Regions from separate parts of the Bacillus silvicola genome, predicted to be linked through region 3. Evidence: riboswitches for the same ligand, from Rfam matches in the RefSeq annotation. Region 3 holds a riboswitch; each other region holds the start of a gene.
The links. A riboswitch is a leader RNA that binds a small molecule or an ion and turns the genes downstream of it on or off. The one in region 3 is predicted to bind S-adenosylmethionine.

Region 1 (4,243 bases), 660 kb from region 3:
AGATAATTTTATTTTCTCGCTGTCCACCAGGTCTCGTTAAAACAAGTGTGACACCAAGTGGTAATGCAATAAGGATAGAGATAAGTAATGAAATAGATGTCATTTGAAATGTTTGAATTGTTGCTTCCCATATTACGTTACCCCACTCATCCAAAAAGGGCTTGTTTCCCATAATCTGTTCTACCTCCTTCTACGATAATTCCTTGTTCTTGTAAAAATGATAAAGCACGGTTTACTTCATTTTTGTCACCTTGCATATGAACGACCAGTTTCCCATATGCCTCATGTTTTAACTGCGTAATATTGCCTGATAAAATATTAGGATATACCTGAAAACGTTTTGTAGCGACAGCTAACGCTGGTTCTCCTGAAGCGGTTCCTATAAATGAAAGTGTTACGATTTCTCCAGTGCTTTGTAGCTCTTTCTGTACCTCTTCTGGAATTTTAGCTGCAAATGCGCTATTTACAAATTTCTTCGTTGTTACATGTTGTGGGTTTGTAAAAATATCTTTTACGGTTCCACTTTCGACTACCGCCCCATGTTCCATAACGGCAACGTGGTCACAAATACGCTGGATGACATTCATTTCGTGTGTAATTAGTAAAATCGTGATTCCAATTTCTTCATTGATTTTTAATAACAAATCAAGAATAGAATCGGTCGTTTCCGGATCTAATGCGCTCGTTGCTTCATCACTTAATAAAACTTCAGGCTCATGAGATAGTGCACGAGCGATCGCTACACGTTGTTTTTGGCCACCAGATAATTCACTTGGATAGGCGTCTTTTTTATTAAAGAGATCAACAATGCGTAAATACTTTTCTACCCTTTTTTCAATTTCATTTTTGGGAAGACCAGATAGACGTAAGGGTAGTGCGATGTTTTCATAAACGGTAACGGTTTTAAGTAAATTGAATCCTTGAAAAATCATGCCGATCTTTTGTCTCGCTTTTGCGAGTTCTTTTGTCGATAAGGTTGTTAAATCTTGTTCGTTTATAATGATATTTCCTGTCGTTGGTTTTTCTAATAAATTTACACAGCGAATTAATGTACTTTTACCAGCGCCGCTATATCCAATGATTCCAAATACCTCGCCCTTTTTTACTTTAAGGGAAGTTGATTTAAGGGCCTCAACATTCCCTTTTTTTGTTGTAAATACTTTGGAGACGTTTTTTAATTCAATCATTATAGTCAGCTCCTACCAAGACGGTAAAACAGAACCATCAAATTTTTTCTCAATGAAATCTTTTACTTCTTTAGATTGATAAGCTTTCTTCAATTTATTTACAACTGCATCATCTTTATTTTCAGTACGAACAACGACCCAATTCACATATGGTGAATCCTTTCCTTCGCGGAAAATAGAATCTTTCGCTGGGCTTAATTTTGCACCTAATGCAAAGTTTGTATTAATTGCAGCGGCTTTCACTTCACTTAGCTGCGTTGGTAATTGAGATGCCTCTAATTCAACAATCTTTAATTTTTTTGGATTTTCAATTACATCTTTTGCAGTTGCCTTTTCTGTAGCTTTTGGATCGACTTTTAAAATCCCTGCTTTTTCAAATAGTTTTAAAGCTCGAAGTTCATTTGTTGGATCGTTTGGTACAGCAATTGCGTCACCCTCTTTTAATTCTTTTACATCTTTTAAACTTTTAGAATATACGCCCATAGGGAATGTTACTGTTGAAAATACTTCAGTTAATTTCATGTTGCGTTCGGCTTTAAATACATCTAAATAAGATTTAGTTTGATAGCTATTTACATCGAGGCTTTTTTCATCTAAAGATACGTTTGGCGCTACATAATCATTAAATACCTTTACATCAATTTCGAGACCATCTTTTGCTGCAACTTCCTTCACCTTTTCAAAAATTTGTTCATGCGGTCCACCTGTTACACCAACGGTAATCTTTTTCTCATCTAATGCTTTTACCTCTTTATCAGAATTAGCACCACATGCACCTAACAATAATACAGCTCCACTTACAATACTTAATAATACCTTTTTCATCTATAATTCCCCCTTAATATACGTTCCAAAATAAAAAGCACCTCTCAAAAATAAGAGAGGTGCCGAATAGACGAAATAGGTTCCTCTCTTATCTTCCAAAACGAAAATCGTTCTGCAGGAATTAGCACCTTAGCTTATACGTTATAAGCTCGGTTGCCGGGCATCATCGGGCCAGTCCCTCCGCCACTCTTGATAAGAGTATGTGTATGTAGTTTTTAAATATGGTATTAATAGTAAATCTTACAAAAAGAATTGTCAATATTATTTTCTGAATATATTTTATTTTAAGGTGATGGAAACATTCCCTTTTTTATGTCCGGTCTCTACGTACGTATGAGCCTCTGAAATTTCTTCTAGCGGGTAAGTTTTATCAATAACTGGTTTTAATTTTTCTTCTTCCGTTAGCATTTTTAGTAGAAGCATATCTTCTTTGCTTACTTTTGCCATCGTTCCGTTGACTGACACGTATTTACCGTTAGCTGTTAATGCACTCTTGCAATGGGATTTTTTAATTTTTCCAACTGCATCGAATATAATATCGTAGCGTTCATCTCGCTTTGTAAAATCTTCTTTCGTATAATCAATTACGTGATTAGCTCCTAAAGATTGTACTAACTCAAAATTTGAATTGCTACAAACAGCTGTAACAGTCGCACCGAAATATTTAGCAAGTTGCACAGCAGCGGTACCTACTGATCCGGAAGCGCCATATATAAGTACTTGCTGTCCTTTTTTTATGTGTCCTTTTCTCAAAAAATGTAATGCTGAAGTGCCACCAAAAGGAATAACAGCAGCTTCTTCATATGTTAAATTGAGGGGCTTTAATGCTATCAATCCGCTTTCATGCACACATGTGTATTCAGCATAACCACCAACGTTCAGTCCTGTTAATGCAAAGACTGGGTCTCCTTTTTTAAATTGAGTTACATCCGTTCCTATTTCTTCAATTTCACCAGATAATTCTACACCGAGTATAGGCCTTCTCGGTGTTCTGAAACCTAATATAATTCGCATAGGAATCCAAAATAATAGGGGGCTAGAAAAGCTCCGCATTCTACAATCTCCAGTAGTTACACTTGTTGCGTGAATCTTAACTAATACTTCATTCTTTTTAGGAGTAGGTTTCTTTACGTCTTGAAGCTTGAGAACGTTAGGTGGCCCGTATTTTGTGCAAATAATTGCTTTCATAGCAACCTCCTGAATAAAGTTATTTTCCTCTACATCATATTTAAATTTTTTTAAAATCATGCTTATGGTTTCACTTCATAGTAAGTAAAAGAAGGATAGTTCTTTTTTACAGTGTAGTATTTTCCTTTTAAAAAAGTAGGTACAATAAAAATAGAGAGAAGTACTAGTGAGATTAGAATTTCAAACGAGGAGAGTGCCATTTGAAAAAAAGAAAGATAGCAGTTGTTATTGTAGCGTATACAGTGTTGCTCGCGACATCTATATATACATACAAAGAGCAACTGGATCATCCTATTATGAGTGATGTAGGAAAGTTACTTCCAACGAAAATTAAACGTGTTGAAAATGCTGAGGATGAAAATTCATTTAAAAAATTAGTGCAAGATGCAAATGCTTCTGGAGAGAAGATTTCTATTGCAGGTATGCAACATAGCCAAGGCGGACAGACGTATTATCCGAACGGCACGATGCTTGATATGAAGGGCTATAATGAAATATTAGAGTTTGATCCGGAGAAAAAGAGGATTAGGGTACAAAGCGGTGTCACATGGAATGACATTCAAAAGAAAATCAATCCATATGGTCTTGCAGTTCAAGTGATGCAATCTCAAAATATTTTTACTGTTGGTGGTTCATTAAGTGTAAATGTACATGGGCGTGATATTCGTCATGAAGCATTGATTGATACAGTAGAGTCGTTCAGATTGTTAATGGCAGATGGTACGGTACGTAATGTAAGTAGAGAAGAAAATGTGGACTTGCTTCCGTATGTAATTGGGGGATACGGATTGTTTGGTGTAATTTTAGATGTGACGCTAAAGTTAACTAATGATGAATTATATGAAACGCATACGAGGGTACTAGACTATAAGGAATATTCTTCGTATTTTAAGGAGAAGGTGAAGAAGGCTGAGAATATACGTATGCATTTAGCGCGTATTTCTGTTGCACCAAAGTCGTTCTTGAAAGAAATGTATGTGACGGATTATGTATTGGCAGAAGATCAGCAGAAGCTGGGAGAATACAGCGAATTAAAGGAAGAA
Region 2 (4,243 bases), 680 kb from region 3:
CTACAAGCCGTTTCTTTTTACAAAATTCTCTTAAAAATGGTATCGTTTTTTATAACATATTCTCATCAGAAAGGAATAAAGGATATGCCTAATAAACATCGAATTTTATTTATTGGTGCCGGTCGTATGGCAGAAGCTATATTTGCTGGACTACTTACAACAAGTAAAGAATACATCGAAGAAATTATCGTTTCTAACCGAAGCAACGTAGAAAAGCTAGAACAATTACGAGCACGATATAATGTGTCTACTACAACAGATTGGAAGCAGCATGTTACATCTGTTGATACGATTGTTTTAGCAATGCCACCTTCTGCACATGAAGAATTATTAGCAGAATTATCTCCGTTACTATCGAATCAACTTGTCGTAACGGTAGCCGCTGGCATTGGCCCATCTTATTTAGAAGAAAGACTTCCCGGGGGGACACCTGTTGCTTGGATTATGCCAAATACAGCTGCCGAAATCGGAAAGTCTATCTCCTTATATACAATGGGACGATCAGTAAACGAGATGCATCAAGAAACCCTGCAACTGCTTTTAAGAGGCATTGGTACTTCGCAACTTTGCACTGAAGAGGAAGTTCATCAGCTTACCGCAGTTACTGGAAGTGCACCTGCTTTCCTTTATTACTTTGCCGAAAGCTTAATTGAAGCAACAAAAAGTTATGGAGTCGATGAAGCAACCGCAAAACACCTTGTCATTCAAATGATTTCCGGCTCTACTTCTATGCTTGAACAAACGCAAGATCCAGCTAACCTCCGCGAACAAGTAACAACACCAGGTGGTTCCACAGCTGAGGGTCTCAAAGCTTTATATGAATATAATTTTTCAGAGGCAATTCAAAAAGCAGTAGAAGCAACAAACAAAAAAGCTAGGGGGAAATAATATGAATTTAACAAGTTTAAAAGACTATACAACATTACATAACGGCGTAAAAATGCCTTGGTTCGGTTTAGGTGTTTTTAAAGTAGAAGATGGTTCAGAAGTAATTGAATCTGTAAAAGCAGCAATTAAAAATGGCTACCGTAGTATCGATACTGCAGCAATTTATCAAAACGAAGAAGGCGTTGGACAAGCGATCCGTGAATCAGGTGTTGCACGTGAAGAATTATTTATCACATCAAAAGTATGGAATAGCGATCAAGGATATGAAACAACACTTCAAGCATTTGAAACTACATTAGAGAAATTAGGTCTAGATTATTTAGATTTATATTTAGTACATTGGCCTGTAAAAGGGAAATATACTGAATCATGGAAAGCATTAGAAAAGCTTTATAAAGATGGCCGTGTTCGCGCTATTGGTGTGAGCAATTTCCACATTCATCACTTACAAGACGTATTTGAAATTGCTGAAATTAAGCCAATGGTCAATCAAGTGGAATACCACCCACGTTTAGCACAAGAAGAGTTACACACTTTCTGTAAAGAACATAATATCCAGCTTGAAGCTTGGTCACCATTAATGCAAGGACAGCTACTGGATAACCCAACATTACAAGACATTGCGACAAAATATAATAAATCGACTGCACAAGTTATTTTACGCTGGGATCTACAAAACGAAGTTGTAACAATCCCTAAATCTATTAAAGAACATCGCATTATTGAAAATGCAAATATATTCGATTTTGAATTAAGTGCTGATGACATGAAAGCAATTCAAGCTCTAAATGAAGATCATCGCGTTGGTCCAGATCCGGATAACTTTAACTTCTAATAGGGAAACCACTGCCATATGCAGTGGTTTTTTTATTTTTAATAAAACTGAAAATTTAAACTATATTCCATTTGATTGACACTTCATTATCTAAGGTGTAAGATTTTGAATTATCAAAGAAACACAAAAATTAATAAAATTTATTCGTTTACTCATTGTATCAAGAGAGGTGGAGGGACTGGCCCTTTGAAACCTCGGCAACAGGTTCATTTTGAATACTGTGCCACTTCCTGCAAGCTTTGTGCTTGAAAGATAGAATGAGGGACTTCGTTTATATACGGGTGCATAACTTGTACGTAAAAATCCCTCTTTCTCAATATGAAAAGAGGGATTTTTTGTTTTTCATTCCCTCATCATCATCCAATCTTATTAACCATTTAGGAGGAAAATCAAATGAAAAAGAAGTTTGTACCCGGTATTGCATCAGTTGTAGGAGTAAGTATTTTATTAACTGGTTGCGGCAGTTATAAAAACGAAGCAAGCGGAGCAAATGCAAAAGACGAGGCACCTAGTAAACAGGTTTTAAACTTATCTTCACCTACTGAAATACGAACAATGGATACAGCTCGTGCTACAGATACTGATTCTGGTCAAGTAATGAGAAACGTATTTGAAGGTTTGTATAATCTTGGTGAAGGTAACAAACCTGTCCCTGGCGTTGCAAAATCTCATGAAGTAAATGGCGATAAAACGAAATACACATTCCATTTACGAGATTCAAAATGGTCAAACGGCACTCCTGTTACAGCGAAAGATTTTGTCTTCGCTTGGCAAAGAGCTGTCGATCCAGCAACAGCCTCTGAATATGCATTTCTATTCTTTGATATTAAAAATGCAACAAAAATTAACAACAAAGAACTTCCAGCCGATCAACTTGGTGTAAAAGCAATTGATGACCATACGTTTGAGGTAGAATTAGAACGCCCTGTTCCGTACTTTATTAGCTTAACAGCGTTCCCAACATTTCTACCAATTAACGAGGAATTCTTTAAATCACAAGGTGATAAGTACGCTTTAGAAGATAACAAAATCTTGTACAACGGAGCTTTTACACTAAGCGATTGGAAGCATGAACAAAGCTTTAAATTTAAGAAAAACCCTACCTATTGGGATAAAGATAATGTCAAACTCGAAGAAATCAATTTCAACGTTGTGAAAGAGAAATCAACAGAAGTAAATTTATTCGAATCCAAACAATTAGACCGTATAAAACTAACATCTGATTTCGTTGATAAATATAAAAAGGATACTAACTTCAAAGAACGTCCGAATGTAGGGGTACAGTTTTTACGTATGAATCAACAAAACAAAGTACTTCAAAACGTTTCTGCACGCCAAGCAATCGATCAAACAATTGATCGAAAATCCTTTGTAAATACGTTATTAAATGATGGCTCTACACCAACCTTTAGTCTCGTGCCGAAAAACTTTGCAAAAGGGCCTGATGGAAAAGACTTCCGTACTGCAAACGGCGATTTAACAAAAGTTGATACAACATCTGCACAAGAATTATGGAAGAAAGCAAAAAAAGAACTTGGTTCTGAAAAGATAACATTAGAATTATTAACAAGTGATGGTGACCTTGAGAAGAAAACTGGTGAGTTCCTAAAAGGGCAACTAGAAAAGAATTTAGATGGCTTAACAGTAAATATAAAACCGCAACCACGTAAACAACAAGTTTCACTCTTATTAAAAGGTGACTACGAGATTGGAATTGACGGTTGGAGCCCTGACTTTGCTGATCCAATTACATTCCTTGAACTATTTACGACGAATAACCCTTACAACTTAGATCATTACTCTAATAAAGAGTTTGATGACACAATTGAAAAAGTTAAAACTACCTTGGCTGGTGATGAAAAAGCTCGCTGGGAAGCGTTACTAGCATCAGAAAAAATCTTATTTAAGGACTCTGTTATCGCTCCTCTTTACCAAAAAGGAGAATCTTATCTAGAGCGTTCTTATGTAAAAGGAATTGTACAAGTAGACTTTGCAGGTCAATTAAACTTCAAATGGGCAAAAATTGAAAAATAAAATGCGACTTTAATCATCGTGTTTCCACCAACTCCCATTGTTTTTTTGGCAAAATATATTAAAAGTAGATTCCTTAATATGAGTGAATCTACTTTTTTAATATATTATTTCAAGAAATTAACACTCTATTTTTATTATTGACATATAGTTCTTTTCAGTGTTAATATTCTAAATAATCAAAGAGACGAAATATTTCACCATCAAAACATAATGTCTACTACGTTGAAACATATAACGATAGATTACAGTTCAGCATGTATATACATATAGAACACCTGATTACCTATAAACAAATATCTATAATAGGTTTTATCTCCTTCTATAGCTACTTCAAGACATGGACATTATGACGTTACGAACAACACATTTAGGGAGGAAAGAACAATGAAGAAAAAAGTTGTACCTGTTGTTGCATCTGTTTTAGGGGCAAGTCTACTACTAACTGCTTGTGGGGGAAATAAAGATAATGCAAGCGGAGCGAAAGCG
Region 3 (4,243 bases):
AAGTTGAAATAAGTGCTGTAAGTAATAATTTTTTCATTTGAAATATCCCCCTGTTTTCATTATCTTTTATCTATCCGAGTCGTTAAACTATCACCAATCCACTGAATGAAGAATACAACTAGTAATACACAAATTGTCGCAACGATTGTTACATCGTTATTCCCTCTCTGGAATCCCTCTAAATAAGCAAGCGTTCCAAGACCACCAGCACCAACAACACCTGCCATTGCTGTATAGCCTACTAAAGCAATAGTCGTAACCGTTATACCAGATACTAACGCTGGTAACGATTCTGGAATTAACACTTTCAAAATAATTGTGCTTGTTTTTGCTCCCATTGCTTTTGAAGCTTCAATTACACCTTTATCAATTTCACGAAGTGCGATTTCAACCATTCTCGCGTAAAACGGTGCTGCGCCAATAATTAAAGCTGGCAGTGCTGCACTCGCTCCAAGGATTGTTCCAAGAAGGATTTTTGTGAATGGGATTAATAAAATAATTAAAATGATGAACGGTATAGAACGGAAAATGTTTACGAATGCTCCAATCACCGTATTAATCGCTTTATTTTCCCATAAATTATCTTTCGCTGTCATAAAGAGTAATAGTCCTAAAATAAGTCCTAACACAAATGTGGCAAGCGCTGCGATTGCCGTCATATATAACGTTTCACCAGTTGCTTCTAACATTTGATTCCAATCAATATTTGCGATTAACTTATCCATGTGCAATCACCTCCAGCTCTACTTGATCTTGATGAATTCCTTCTATCGCTTGCTGGATCGCTGTTTCCTCACCATTTAAATGAACAACTAAACTTCCATAAGAACCGTTATTCGTTTGTGCGATATTTCCTTGCAAAATGCTAACTTCTATATCGCTGCGTTGCATTAATCTTTGAAGTACTGGTCTTTCTACAGCCTCACCGACAAACTGCAAGCGAATTACTTTTCCATCTGGATACTTTTCTATTAAGCTTTCAATCGTTTCATTCGTATCTTCAGAATCCGTTAACTGCTGTACAAATCGTTTTGTAATGTCCTGCTTTGGATTACGGAATACGTCAAGTACTGGACCTGTTTCTACGATTTTCCCTTTCTCCATTACAGCAACTCGATTACAAATCTTCCGAATCACGTGCATCTCATGTGTAATTAATACAATTGTTAAGTTGAGACGCTTATTAATGTCTAATAATAAATCTAAAATTTGATCCGTCGTTTCTGGATCAAGAGCTGACGTTGCTTCATCACATAAAAGTACTTGTGGATTATTTGCTAACGCTCTTGCAATCCCAACGCGTTGCTTTTGTCCACCACTTAACTGAGATGGATATGCGTCTCCTCTTCCTTCTAATCCAACGAGATGAATTAACTCATCAACACGTTTTCTTCTCTTCGCCTTATCCACACCCGCAATTTCAAGTGGGAATTCGATATTTTCGCGTACAGTTCGTGACCAAAGTAAGTTGAAGTGCTGAAAAATCATTCCGATTTCTTGTCTTGCCTTACGAAGTTCACTTCCTGTAATTGCTGAAATTACACGATTTGCGATTGTAATTTGACCAGACGTTGGTTTCTCTAACTGATTAAACAATCTAATTAAAGAACTTTTCCCAGCGCCACTATATCCGATAACACCAAATATTTCGCCTTTCTCTATTTGTAAGTTGGCGTTATCTACAGCAGTGACATCACCGCTTTTTGCCTTATATATTTTCTTTACATTTTCTAATAAGATCATGATGTTCACCCCTTTTTTAAATAAAAAGCGCAAGCAGCTCGTTTAGAACAAGAGGACGCCCGAATCCCAGACGTAGAGGCGCTGTTTGCCTCATAGGAAGGGATGAAACGACCGACTGTTCTAGCCGCTGGAGCTGGATTTCATAAAACTTTAGATAGACTCCGCAATTTTTTTATTTTTGATGCGTGTAGTCCATCGGTATATCTCCTCTTATTATTTGAATGTCCTCCACATTCAAACAACAAAAAAACCTTTCCGCTTTAGAGAAGCAGAAAGGTTTATATGCGTATATAACAACATTATCCCTCTCTCTCATCTCTCAAAGCATTTGCTTTGCAGGAATTGGCACCATTTCAACATAAGTTGACGGTTGCCGGGCTTCACAGGGCACAGTCCCTCCACCTCTCTTGATAAGAGAAATCAGATTAAATTTTCGTCTGATTTGAAATTTATTAAATTGTCTATATTTTATGAATTGAATTGTATCAATATCCATACGCCATGTCAACAGAAATTTTCGTAAAAAAAGAAACTTCAGACTTTTAAGCACCCACTGACATCGGCTTACATATATGAAACATTGATTCAATTAACAACATCGTTCGATACGTTCCCGAATATTGCACACGCCCATCGCTCATTAACGTCTGCAACCTTATATTTCCATTCACCAAACGTTTTACATCCTCTTCCCCTAAACACACGATTTGTTCTGTTCCTCTTTCCTCTTTCAAAAGTTCAATATAATCCCTTGAAATTTGTAATGAACAGCATTCATCCCCAAAGCGAAAATTAACAGTTTTTTCTCCTTGTCTTAAAAGCGGCTCTAAATGATATTGACCATTAGCGTAATTTACAAATGATTGTAGCAAAGAATATAATTTCACCCTAAATCACATCCTTCATATCACTTTCTATTACACATACCATTCCCTCTCACTAAAGAGCAATCCTGTAACTTTCGCTCGACAAATACTGTAACCACCCTGCATCTCGACATATTTCCCAAGAAATATGTCGAGGCGGCAAAAACTTTGCCGCCTACTTTAATTCCGTATATAAATATTCCACCGAATGAAATGCATATATCTTCTTCATTAGTGTCCCATTTTCAAAAACAAGTAAACACGGTACACTTTCGATTCCATACTCTTTCGCTAAATGCGGAGCATAATTTAAATCTAACATTCCAATTTTCAAATCTTCAATCGTCATCTCGACAACCGTTAACATCTTTTTTGCTAATTGGCATGTTCCACACATTGGTGTATATACATATAGCACTGTTTTTTCTTCGTTTTCTATTAGGGCTGTAGCTTCGGTACCTGTCCAGTCAATCACTTCTATCATTCCTTACCGTAAATATTCTGTATAAACGTCAATGTCAGCTCCCCATAATACATTTGCTAAATGTGAAGAAGGCGCAGTCGCCACCTCGCGATACGAGCGATCAATATAAATATGCTCTGCTTGCGGAAATTCTTTTCGAAATTGTTTCCTTAACTTTTCCCCTGCATCATCAGCATCCACTAGCACATATACGTCCTTATCAAAAAATTGATCAATGAGCTCATCCATTTTCGACAAACCAATTGTACCATTTGTACAAACAATTTCCACCGGTTCACGAATAATAGATTCAATCTTTCTTCTGTCTGACTTACCTTCTACAATAATGACTTTTTCCACATAAATCATATGTCATCACCCGATCACCATATACTATACAACCTTTAACTTAGTATATAGTATATTCGTTATTTTCATGTTGTTTCCTGTTTATTTTTGCAAAAGAAAAGCGGAACCGACTGCTTAGCCCTGTTGGCTAAGGTTCTTTCGCACAGAAGACGCTTTTTGTCTTCTCGTGCGGAAGGTTCTTAGACATGAAGGGCTAGGAGGTGGAGCTAGACAAAGAAAAGCGCAAGCGGCTCGACCAGAACAAGAGGGCACCCGAACTCCTGAACTAGAGGCGCTTTTTGCCTCAGGTGAAGGAGTGAAATGACCGACTGTTCTAGCCGCTGGAGCTAGACAATAAAAAGCAGAACCCGCTCAATCAACATGAAACATCTGCGAAAAAGTTTTTCAAAAATCTTCTCCTATATGATAATTAATATATATGTGCTTTCAAATTCATTATGTAACACAACATAAAAAAGGACAGCACAAAGGCTGTCCTTTAGTCGACTATAATTAGTCTTGGTTTGTCATTTCTGCATATTTTTCTGCAGTTAATAACTTCTCAACTTGGCTTGCATCAGAAAGTTCAACTTTAACCATCCATGCACCCTCGTATGGAGATTCGTTAACAAGTTCTGGTTGGTCACTTAATTCTTCGTTTACTGCTACAACTTTACCACTTACAGGTGCGTATAATTCAGAAACTGTTTTAACAGATTCTACGCTTCCGAATGGCTCGTCAGCTTGGATTGTTGCACCTACTTCAGGAAGTTCAACGAATACGATATCGCCTAACTCACCTTGCGCAAAATGAGTAATACCG
Region 4 (4,243 bases), 830 kb from region 3:
CTTCTAAGAAAATAGGATCCTTCGCTGGATCTAATCCAGCTTGACCAGCAACACCGTTATTAATAACTGAAGCTGCTACATCTTTTAATACACGAGGTGTTTGCTGTGCGATAACCGGTGTAATTTTTAACTTCTTCGGATTTTCAGCGATACCACTTGGATCCCCAAATAGGCCGAAATCTTTCTTAAGCTTTAATAATCCGGCTGCATCAAGAAGTTTTAATGCACGCGCCTGGTTCGTTGGATCATTTGGAATAGCAATTTCTGAACCATCTGGGATTTCATTTGCTTTCTTATATTTTTCAGAGTATAAGCCCATCGGTGCAATTTGCGTTGTACCAACAGCTGTAATATCTAACTTATGCTCCTTTTTAAATTGCTCTAAGAAAGCGATATGCTGGAATGAGTTTAGTTCAATATCTCCATCAGCTAACGCTTTATTTGGCGTTGTGTAATCAGAGAACTCAACTAGTTTAATTTTAATCCCTTCTTTTTCAGCTTTTTTCTTCAAAATTTCCCAAGCGTCTCCATCTGTTCCAGTTACACCGACGCGAACTACTTTCTCTTTCGCTCCTGCACCTGTATCTCCACCTGAGCAGCCGCTTAAAGCTGTAATTCCTACGATCGCTGATAATGCAAATGCTAAAATTTTCTTCATTTTCTTTTCCCCTCTTCCTTTTTATGATCTACGTAAAAAGACTTTTGCAAAGTAGTTTCCTAAATTTTGAGCTATTTGTACGAGAATAATAAGTAAAACAACCGTTACGAACATAACTGACGTATCAAAACGTTGATAACCATATGTCATTGCTAAGTCACCAAGACCGCCACCACCGACAAGCCCAGCAACTGCAGAAAATTCAATTAAACCAACTGTCATAAACGTAACACCTAAGATTAATGGCGCTAACGCTTCTGGCACAAGAATTTCAAAAACAATTCTAATTGGGGAAGCTCCCATTGCTTGCGCTGCTTCAATTATCCCTTTCGGAACAGAAACAAGATTTGTTTCAACCATTCTAGCAATACCGATTGATGCAACTAACGTCATTGGAAAGATTGCTGCTGCTGTTCCAATCGTCGTTCCGATAACACTTCTTGTTAGTGGGCTTAAAGCTACTAAGAAGATGATGAATGGAACCGGACGAATTGTATTAATAATGATATTAAGAATAGAAAAGACCCATTTATTTTCTAAAAAGTTTCCTTTTCTCGTTACATACAATAGTAAACCTAGAGTTATACCAAGAATTATAGCAAATATAAGGGTTACAATTACCATTAAGAGGGTATCCCCCGTCGCATCTAATATGCGGGGCCAAAATATACTCCAATCAACTCGCATGAGCTTCTACCTCCTTCAGCTGCACTTGCAGTCTTAGATGCTGTAATGCTTTTTGAATTTCTGTCTGCTCACCTTGCAATTCTACAAGTAGATTTCCAAATAGCACATTTTGAAGTTCAATAATATTTCCGTACAGTACGTTTACATCGACGTTATAGTTTTTTGCGATATATGATAGTACTGGCTGCCCTGTCTCTTCACCAGTAAATGTTAAGCGATAAATCTGTCCACCATTTTGAATTTTCCCTAGAACACTTTCCGGTAAATGATCATTAATAACAGAACGTACAAAGTTTTGAGTTGTCTTTGTTTTTGGTTGTGTGAAAACGTCAAACAGTTTCCCTTCTTCAATAACCTTTCCCTTCTCCATTACAGCTACACGGTGACAAATTTCTTTCACTACGTGCATTTCATGTGTAATGAGTAGGATTGTTACATTATATTCCCTATTTACTTTCTTTAATAAGTTCAGAATTTCTGTCGTTGTTTCTGGATCTAAAGCTGATGTTGCCTCATCACATATGAGAATATCCGGGGATGTCGCCAGTGCTCTTGCAATCCCAACGCGCTGCTTTTGTCCACCTGATAACTGCTCTGGATAATAGTTTGCTTTATCTTCTAGACCAACAAATTTTAGTAATTCAGTTACTCTTTCTTTTATTTCATTCTTTGGCAATTTCGCTAACTTTAATGGATACGCAATATTTCCAAACACTGTTCTTGAATTAAATAAATTAAAGCTTTGAAAAATCATTCCGATTCTTTGTCTTAATTTCCGTAATTCTTTCGTCGATAATGATGTAATATCTTTATCATCTATTGAAATCGTTCCCGCAGTTGGTCTCTCTAGCATGTTTACTAGACGTAATAACGTACTCTTTCCAGCACCACTAAATCCGATAATGCCAAAAATTTCGCCCTTTTCAACTGATAGCGTTACATCCTCCACTGCATGAACAGATTGCCCACCTGATTCATAGACTTTACTTACATTGTTAAAAGAAATCATTTTCTTCCCTCCTATATGCTGTAAAACTTGAAGTAGAGATTTCGAGGTAAAATAAAAAGTGCTCTCCTTCTTATCACCTATAAAAGATAAGAAGGAGAGCACTTATATGTACTCGTTCACATCTTCTCATCTTCCAAGCTTATTTTAAGCTTGCTGGAATTAGCACGGTATTTAAAAACCCGTTGCTGAGGTATCGTAGGGCCAGTCCCTCCACCTCTCTGGATAAGAGTGTATCGATTTAATTGTCATTTAATTAATTCCCATTATAGAACTCAGAATAATAAGAGTCAATACATTTTTCAGAAAAACATTAATTATTTCTCTATTAAAATTTTTAAATAAAAATCACAATACAATGTTATGTTAAATTCTCCTCCCTCATACTTTTTAAAAGGAGAATCCTCTCTATGAATTGAATAACATTATTTGAATATGAAACTCGGAGGAAGATGAATATATGAAAACAGCCCTTTTGCTCGTCGATATTCAAAATGATTATTTTCCAAATGGAAAGATGGAATTACGTAATCCAGTAGAAGCAAGTGAATATGCTGAACAGCTACTGCAACATTTTAGAATAAGAAACGAACCTATTTTTCATATCCAGCATGTAGCTATAAAAGATAACGCTACTTTTTTCCTACCCAATACAGAAGGTGTCCATATTCACGAAAATGTCCGTCCACTTAGAGAGGAAACCGTTATCCTTAAACATTATCCAAATAGCTTCCGAGAAACCGATCTTCTAGAACGATTACAACGTTCAGGAATTGAGCACGTCGTAATATGCGGGATGATGACCCATATGTGTATTGATGCTACGGTAAGGGCTGCTTTTGATTTTGGCCTTCACTGTACCCTAATACACGATGCTTGTGCTACAAAAGATCTTTCATTTAAGAATGCTACTATACCAGCTGTTTATATTCATAATACAATTTTGGCTAGTTTAAATGGAGTATACGCAAATGTAAGGAGTACAGCAGAGTTTTTAGCGACCTAAAAAAAAACACTCCTTTCAGTGAGCAAAACCGAAAGGAGTGTTCTCTTGTCTAACCATAGATTTTCTTTCAAATTGTATTATACAGGAAATTCTCAAAATGAATACTAAAAAATATGACTAATAAGTCAATTTTTCTCGCTATTTTATTTCTATTTACATGTTTATCCCACTATTAATAGGGTTTAACTAATTCCAAAGAACAAATGGTAATATCCGGTAACCTTTTCTTAATTGAAATTAACTAGCTTCTATTATAGAGAATTTCTCAAAAAGAAAAGATCTTCACAGTCTGTGAAGATCTTTCCTACTATTTCTTATAAAGTTTCAGAAGTAGTTTTTGCTTGCATGTGAAGCGCTAAGTAATCAGGGCCACCAGCTTTAGAGTCTGTACCAGACATATTAAAGCCACCGAATGGTTGATAACCTACGATTGCACCAGTACATCCACGGTTGAAGTATAAGTTACCAACGTGGAAATCTTCACGTGCTTTTTCAATATGGTCACGGTTGTTAGTAACAACTGCTCCTGTTAAACCGTATTCTGTATTGTTTGCAATTGCAAGTGCATGATCAAAGTCTTTTGCTTTACAGAATGCTACTACTGGTCCGAAGATTTCTTCTTTCATTAAGCGAGCATCTTCTGCAACGTCAGCAACGATTGTTGGTTGGATGAACCAGCCTTTAGAATCGTCTCCTTCGCCACCAGCTAGGATTCTACCTTCTTCTTTACCAATTGCAACATAGCTCATTACTTTATCGAATGCAGCTTGGTCATTAACAGGACCCATGTTTGTACCTAATACAGCTGGGTTAGCAACTGTTAATTCTTTTGTTAATTCAACTGCACGATTTAATACATGATCGTATACATCTTCGTGGATTACTG

Region 1: another riboswitch for S-adenosylmethionine. It lies ahead of ACP6L7_RS27430 (MetQ/NlpA family ABC transporter substrate-binding protein); the one in region 3 lies ahead of ACP6L7_RS30845 (methionine ABC transporter ATP-binding protein).
Region 2: another riboswitch for S-adenosylmethionine. It lies ahead of ACP6L7_RS27345 (peptide ABC transporter substrate-binding protein); the one in region 3 lies ahead of ACP6L7_RS30845 (methionine ABC transporter ATP-binding protein).
Region 4: another riboswitch for S-adenosylmethionine. It lies ahead of ACP6L7_RS26605 (methionine ABC transporter ATP-binding protein); the one in region 3 lies ahead of ACP6L7_RS30845 (methionine ABC transporter ATP-binding protein).

What each region holds. Positions count from the first base shown of each region.
Region 1 is NZ_JBNGVC010000013.1:1,035,868-1,040,110, reverse strand. It holds gene ACP6L7_RS27440 (methionine ABC transporter permease) at 1-172, opposite strand, end outside; gene ACP6L7_RS27435 (methionine ABC transporter ATP-binding protein) at 147-1,187, opposite strand; gene ACP6L7_RS27430 (MetQ/NlpA family ABC transporter substrate-binding protein) at 1,200-2,012, opposite strand; SAM riboswitch class I at 2,098-2,211, opposite strand; gene ACP6L7_RS27425 (NAD(P)-dependent alcohol dehydrogenase) at 2,292-3,200, opposite strand; gene ACP6L7_RS27420 (FAD-binding oxidoreductase) at 3,401-4,243, shown strand, end outside.
Region 2 is NZ_JBNGVC010000013.1:1,016,570-1,020,812, forward strand. It holds gene proC (pyrroline-5-carboxylate reductase) at 85-888, shown strand; gene ACP6L7_RS27340 (aldo/keto reductase) at 890-1,723, shown strand; SAM riboswitch class I at 1,878-1,982, shown strand; gene ACP6L7_RS27345 (peptide ABC transporter substrate-binding protein) at 2,117-3,757, shown strand; gene ACP6L7_RS27350 (peptide ABC transporter substrate-binding protein) at 4,142-4,243, shown strand, end outside.
Region 3 is NZ_JBNGVC010000013.1:1,696,052-1,700,294, reverse strand. It holds gene metQ (methionine ABC transporter substrate-binding lipoprotein MetQ) at 1-37, opposite strand, end outside; gene ACP6L7_RS30850 (methionine ABC transporter permease) at 60-725, opposite strand; gene ACP6L7_RS30845 (methionine ABC transporter ATP-binding protein) at 718-1,743, opposite strand; SAM riboswitch class I at 2,053-2,160, opposite strand; gene ACP6L7_RS30840 (hypothetical protein) at 2,286-2,630, opposite strand; gene ACP6L7_RS30835 (thioredoxin family protein) at 2,785-3,093, opposite strand; gene ACP6L7_RS30830 (toprim domain-containing protein) at 3,097-3,441, opposite strand; gene gcvH (glycine cleavage system protein GcvH) at 3,934-4,243, opposite strand, start outside.
Region 4 is NZ_JBNGVC010000013.1:869,123-873,365, forward strand. It holds gene ACP6L7_RS26595 (MetQ/NlpA family ABC transporter substrate-binding protein) at 1-658, opposite strand, end outside; gene ACP6L7_RS26600 (methionine ABC transporter permease) at 680-1,345, opposite strand; gene ACP6L7_RS26605 (methionine ABC transporter ATP-binding protein) at 1,335-2,354, opposite strand; SAM riboswitch class I at 2,478-2,583, opposite strand; gene ACP6L7_RS26610 (cysteine hydrolase family protein) at 2,812-3,357, shown strand; gene pruA (L-glutamate gamma-semialdehyde dehydrogenase) at 3,672-4,243, opposite strand, start outside.